2 regions of the Parashewanella sp. 2210YD4-3 genome follow, and region 1 is predicted to be linked to the other one. Evidence: predicted binding sites of a transcription regulator. Region 1 holds the regulator's gene; the other holds the start of a gene.

Region 1 (3,425 bases):
TTCAATAAGAGCAGGACAAACAGGGTAGCTATTTGGCAACTGTGTTGCACATATTGGAGCGGCTATAGCCACAGTGCATACCAAAAAAGTGATAACGCCTGTGATACAAGCACACTTGGCAACGCCTTCCTTTTCACACCTAGGAGTTAACAAGTATGTGATTCCATTACAACTAAAAAGTTGACTTTGCGAAGAGGTTTGCGGCTCGCTTTTTGCTAAAGTTTGGTATGTTTTTTGTGGTGAACCAGCGGTAATCGATTGATTTGCTCCCATACAACCTCTTCATCTTTATCATTACTTCAAATAATCCCAATAACTCTAAAAGCTGTTCATGGTTAGTTTTGGAATTTAGCTTAGGTCAATGACTCTAGATTGTTAGCCGTTAAATTTACAGCCTTATTCAATTAATATGACGTTAAACAAAATTTACTTTAAAGAATTCCAGGCATAAAAAAAGCGAAGCACTTAGCTTCGCTTTAGTGAATCCTAACCGGAAGTTATTTTACAAACTCAACACCGATTTGAATGTCACCTTTTAGGGTTTCAAGCATAGAATCACGCGCGTCCGCTTCAAATGCACTTACTTCACCATAAGGCAGTATTTCTTCTACACCATTTTTACCTAAACGAACTGGTTGAGCGAAGAACTCTGCATGTTCACTGCCACCGTCAACATAAGCACACTCGATAACGTTTTCTTCACCTTGAAGACCACGTACTAGAGATAGACCGAAACGACATGCCGCTTGCCCCATAGATAGAGTCGCGCTACCGCCGCCTGCTTTTGCTTCCACAACTTCAGTACCTGCGTTTTGAATACGCTTAGTTAAAGCTGCCACTTCTTCATCAGAGAAGTTTACACCTTCAATTTGAGAAAGTAACGGAAGAATAGTCACACCACTGTGGCCACCAATCACATTGATGTTCACATCTTCAGGCTTAAGACCTTTCGCTTCAGCAACAAAAGTTTCAGAACGGATAACATCAAGGGTAGTAACACCGAACAAACGGCTTTTATCATAAACGCCTGCTTTCTTTAGTACTTCAGCAGCAATAGCAACAGTAGTATTTACAGGGTTAGTAATCACACCAATAAGTGCCTTAGGGCAAGTAGCTGCAACTTTTTCGATTAGGTTACGAACAATACCTGCGTTGATGTTAAATAGATCAGAGCGATCCATGCCTGGCTTACGTGCTACACCCGCTGAAATCAATACTACGTCAGCACCTTCTAGTGCAGGAGCTGCGTCTTCACCCGCGAAACCTTTTACTTCAACGTCCGTTGGAATGTGGCTTAAATCAACTGCAACACCTGGTGTTACTGGCGCGATATCATATAAAGATAGCTTTGAGCCAGAAGGTAATTGAGTTTTTAATAGTAGGGCAAGAGCTTGGCCGATACCGCCAGCCGCGCCTAGTACAGCAACTTTCATAATTGTCTCCGATGATTCGCAGGATTTGTGATCTTAGTCAAATTTCTGCGGCAACCATACTGTAATGTGATTCAAATTTCAATAAATCTGTGAAACAGTCAGCTAGATTTATTTACGACGATTGGCAATTCAAAACGCTACTTTTAAAGGGGTTTAAGCCAAGTTGTAAACTTGTGTTTCCTCTCCTCACAAATGCATTTTTATGCAGCCTTATGCAGTTTGTTTGACACTTTAATTGGCAGTGTGCAAAAATTCGTTTACTTCGAATGTATCAATAGCAGGATGTTGGCGATACCTTCACGGATAATAAAGACATCATTATGACTATTAAAAATCAAAACGAATTAGTAAAAGCGTTCAAAAATTTATTAAAAGAAGAACGCTTTGGTTCTCAAGGCGAAATTGTTAATGCTCTTCAAGCTGAAGGCTTTACCAATATTAACCAATCTAAAGTATCTAGAATGCTTAGCAAGTTTGGAGCTGTGAGAACCCGAAATGCCAAACAAGAAATGGTATACTGCCTTCCAGCTGAATTAGGCGTTCCTACCGCTGGTAGCCCACTTAAAAATCTAGTGCTAGACGTTGACCATAATGCGGCTATGATCGTAGTTAGAACTAGCCCAGGAGCTGCACAGCTAATCGCTCGTTTACTTGACTCCATCGGCAAACCCGAAGGTATTTTAGGTACGATTGCAGGTGACGATACTATCTTCATTTGCCCTGCAAACCTTGAAGATATGGACGCTATTCTCGAAACGGTGAAATCTTTGTTTAATTACTCTGAGTAATTTAACCTCAGCTCTGCATAACGAAATCAATAACATTTTGATTTAAAATACAAACCTTAAATTTTTATCTACAGTGCGGCTAATTTTGTGTAGTTCAAGGCAGAACAGTTCGTAATAGCCTGTCTATTACGGGCTGTTCTAACACAGAAATACGCGAAAGTAGCTGTACTGTAGAGGTTGGCTTATACAGAGCTGAGGTTAATATAAAAGTACCTCTCTATAGCAGAGCTCAATGCTCTGCTTTTTTATATTCAATCCTGACTCAAATCTAAACAGAACAACAATTTAATTTGCGGCACAGACTCTCTATTTATATTGTGAACGATGTAACTTCTATAGAGATCTAAGCAAATGAAAACACCAATTACATATTTAATTGCATCCATTTCATTACTTGCAAGCTACTCCTGCTTTGCTGAGCAGCTCATTCCGATTACGTTACCGGGTAAAATTGAAACAGTGAATTCGATTGTTATTGATAATGATACGGCATCACCTATGGGAATATGGCTCGACAAAAGCACCAACGTATACATGACCAGCGCATCGAATAAGATAAAAAATTATTCTAATGGTGGCAATTATCGCATCAATTTTAATATCCCCAACGACGATGCTCAAGCGGCTAAAGCTAGTAGTCATTTAAACTTCTTTTTGGGGATAGGGATCAACGGGCAAGCCCGTATGTTGGGGCATTCTCAATGTACTGCTGATTTAAACATTGATCTTGGTACCCGCTCTCTCACTATATCAAATGGCAGTTGCGATAACGGTCCAGGGCTAGAAGACTATCAACTAAAAATGACCTTTGATGGCAATGAAAGCGCAAGCATTGATGATATTACTCTTGATTCAGCTCGAATGCCTGATGTTCAAGTTACTTTGACACACAAATAAAATTGGCAGTCGTCATGATGTTAAAAGCTTTGCTATCAGGGGCTTTTAAGCAGTTCATATAAACGCGCCCGCTGTTATAAACCTAAAAATGAGTTCACTAAATAACTTATGGCTTTCATTCCAGCTCAAACAAGTTCTGTCTCACCACCTTCAGAAATGTGTAGTTCGCCAGTTTTTTATCCTGCCAATACACCGGCTTACTTCAACTATGGTCATTTATATTTTAATGTCTGCTTACAACCTATACCGAATTACACACCAGTGGCAGGCAATCAACAGGCTCAACAAGTACTTTACTTTGATAGTG
Region 2 (3,425 bases), on a different contig from region 1:
ACATTTCCATGTCTTGTAATTGAATACCAGCACGAGCTGCCATACCAACACCGTCACCAGTATTGATGTGAGCGTTAGTCGTCGATGCGAAGATACGACCTGCACCACCAGTAGCTAAAACGGTTGCTTTAGACTTAAAGTAAACCACTTCACCGGTTTCGATTTCTAGTGCAGTACAACCTACTATTGCGCCGTCTTCGTTTTTAACAAGATCCAGTGCATACCACTCAGAGAAAACCTCAGTCTTGTTCTTAACGTTTTGTTGGTACAAACAGTGAAGCAATGCATGACCAGTACGGTCAGCTGCCGCAGCAGTACGTGCTGCTTGCTCGCCACCGAAGTTCTTAGACTGACCACCGAATGGACGCTGATAAATTTTACCATCCTCAAAACGTGAGAAAGGCAGACCCATGTGCTCAAGCTCAATAATCGCTTCTGGGCCTGTTTGACACATGTATTCAATTGCATCTTGGTCACCGATGAAATCAGAACCTTTAACAGTGTCATACATGTGATATTCCCAGTTATCTTCGTGCGCATTACCTAGCGCAACTGTAATACCGCCTTGAGCAGATACAGTATGAGAACGAGTTGGGAATACTTTAGATAAAAGCGCGCAGCTTTTACCTTCTTTAGAGATTTGCAATGCGGCGCGCATACCTGCACCGCCAGCACCGATTACTACGGCATCAAATTCGCGAACTGGAATATTCACTTACACACCCCACACTGTAATTGTGCCAACCGCTAGATAAGTAAAAGCGGTGATGACAAAAATAAACTGCAATAAGCCACGAAGTTTTGTGCACTTAATATAGTCAGTCAGAACCTGCCAAGTACCAATCCAAGCATGGATTAGTAATGCAATTAAGGCAATCAAAGTAAATACTTTCATTCCTATGGTACTGTATAAACCAGACCACGCCTCGTAAGTCATCGGCGCATTGCAGGCAAAAAAGCCAACTAAAAAGAGTGTGTAACAAGCTAGGATGATTCCGCTTGCACGAATAAAAATGAAGTCATGAACACCGCTGCGTCCAAAACTTGCTGCATTGGTTACCATACCCAAATCCCCGCTACGATAGAAACAACAATCGTTAACGCAAAAGAAACTTTTGCTGATGTTGCACCTGAGTTCAATTCTTCCCAACGCCCAGTATCCATGATCAAGTGACGTACGCCACCAATCAAGTGGTAAGCCAAGGCTGTCAATATGCCCCAAACAACGAACTTAGCTAAAGGGTTGGCAAATAATTTTTGCAATTCGGCGAAACTTTCTGCTGATGCTAATGAAGAATGTAACATCCACAGCAAGATGCCTGTGGCAAAAATCATAATCACACCGGAAATACGGTGAAGAATGGACGCAATCGCTGTTGCAGGAAAGCGGATTTGTTGTAGATCTAGATGGACAGGTCTTTGCTTTTTCACGTTCTGCTCACTCAGCCTCATTGAGTTTTATTTAATTATACGATGCTTGCCAAAATTCCGATCTTTTTTTTAACAACCGATACTCTGGCAAAAAACGTTATTGAAAGTATTTGCTCTTTGAAGCCACTAATTTTACAAATAGAGATCAATCTTATTATTTTTACTTTTGAAACTCTTCCAAAAGCCAAAAAGAGTATACTCGCGGGAAAAGTCAAATACAAACATCACATAACGTAAAATATCAATTTTCCGAAAATTAGTGTCCACCTGTATAACTTACGAGCATTGTGAGTCAGATCACTGTAACAAAAATTAACAAATTTGAATAAAACATCCATTTGAATTGCAACCTCCCACTAAATGCGGTTAAAGTATTGCACCTTTTATATATTCGACATTGCATCTTTATGCACTAATATGAATATACATACCACTCTCATGTGAAGATTGAAGTAAGGAGAACGCGGTATGGCTGAATTAAAAGCCACATTAAACTTACCGGAAAACGATTCGATCGATTTGCCAATCAAACAAGGAACTGAAGGTTTCGATGTAATCGATATCAGCAAGTTGGGCAGTAAAGGCTACTTTACATTTGACCCAGGCTTTCTTGCTACAGCGTCGTGTGAATCAGCAATAACATACATTGACGGTGCGCAAGGCATTTTGCTTCATCGCGGCTACCCAATCGATCAATTAGCTGTAGACTCAAACTACTTAGATGTTTGTTACTTATTGCTAAATGGCGAATTACCAAATAAAGCACAGCACGATAACTTTGTTGAAACCGTAACTAAACACACTATGGTTAATGAGCAACTGGCAACCTTCTTCAAAGGTTTCCGTCGTGATGCACACCCAATGGCAATGCTTTGCGGTGTGACTGGTGCTCTTGCAGCTTTCTATCAAGACTCTCTTGATGTAAACAATGAAAGACATCGTGAAATTGCAGCGTATCGCTTAGTTTCCAAAATGCCTACATTGGCCGCAATGTGCTACAAGTACTCTATGGGTCAACCTTTTGTTTACCCAAAAAATGACCTTAGCTATGCGGGTAACTTCTTAAGCATGATGTTTGCTGTTCCTTGTGAAGAGTACACAGTAAACCCTGTAATCGAGCGTGCTATGGATCGTATCTTCATCCTACACGCTGATCACGAGCAAAACGCATCTACTTCTACAGTTCGTTTAGCTGGTTCTTCAGGCGCTAACCCGTTTGCATGTATCGCAGCAGGTATTGCTTCACTTTGGGGCCCTGCACATGGTGGTGCTAATGAAGCTTGCTTGAACATGCTTGAAGAAATTGGCTCAGTAGATCGTATCCCAGAGTTCATTGCAAAAGCCAAAGATAAGAATGACCCATTCCGCTTAATGGGCTTCGGTCACCGTGTTTATAAGAACTTCGACCCTCGCGCAAAAGTAATGCGCGAAACCTGTCATGAAGTTCTTAAAGAACTTAACATTCAAGATCCACTATTAGATGTAGCTATGGAACTTGAACGTATTGCTCTTGAAGATGAATACTTTGTATCTAAGAAGCTATATCCGAACGTAGACTTCTACTCAGGTATTATCATGAAGGCTATCGGTATTCCGACTAGCATGTTCACCGTAATGTTCGCACTAGCGCGTACTGTCGGTTGGATTGCTCACTGGAAAGAAATGCTAGACATGCCTGGTCACAAGATCAGTCGTCCTCGCCAGCTATACACTGGTGAAAAAGCGCGTGACTTTGTGAAGTTGGGCGATAGATAAGGTTCTATTTCATATATTTATAAGCCTGCTTTACGCAGGCTTTTTTATTGTAATTAACTTATCAATCTCTTTGTAATGCTACTATTGGATCTAGCTCAGCCGCCCTTTTTGCTGGGTAATAACCAAACCCCACACCAATGAGCATACACATTCCAAAAGAAATCACTATCGAAAATACAGACCAAGCAACAGGCCAATCTGCCACACTCGAAATAACAATGGCAATTAAAAATCCAATC

Evidence for each region. Region 1 encodes ArgR, which controls arginine synthesis, uptake and breakdown. Its sites were predicted from a motif close to ANTGAATANNTATTCANT; they were not measured.
Region 2: a site for ArgR is predicted at 1,828-1,845, ahead of AC1EU0_RS15615 (citrate synthase). Genes of this name have one in related genera too.

What each region holds. Positions count from the first base shown of each region.
Region 1 covers NZ_JBWQOG010000002.1:167,777-171,201, forward strand. Annotated here, with positions in the region: gene AC1EU0_RS03990 (hypothetical protein) at 1-273, opposite strand, end outside; gene mdh (malate dehydrogenase) at 498-1,433, opposite strand; gene argR (transcriptional regulator ArgR) at 1,751-2,221, shown strand; gene AC1EU0_RS04005 (hypothetical protein) at 2,573-3,118, shown strand; gene AC1EU0_RS04010 (hypothetical protein) at 3,227-3,425, shown strand, end outside.
Region 2 covers NZ_JBWQOG010000011.1:112,767-116,191, forward strand. Annotated here, with positions in the region: gene sdhA (succinate dehydrogenase flavoprotein subunit) at 1-715, opposite strand, end outside; gene sdhD (succinate dehydrogenase, hydrophobic membrane anchor protein) at 716-1,063, opposite strand; gene sdhC (succinate dehydrogenase, cytochrome b556 subunit) at 1,057-1,452, opposite strand; gene AC1EU0_RS15615 (citrate synthase) at 1,900-3,186, shown strand; gene AC1EU0_RS15620 (ABC transporter permease) at 3,248-3,391, opposite strand.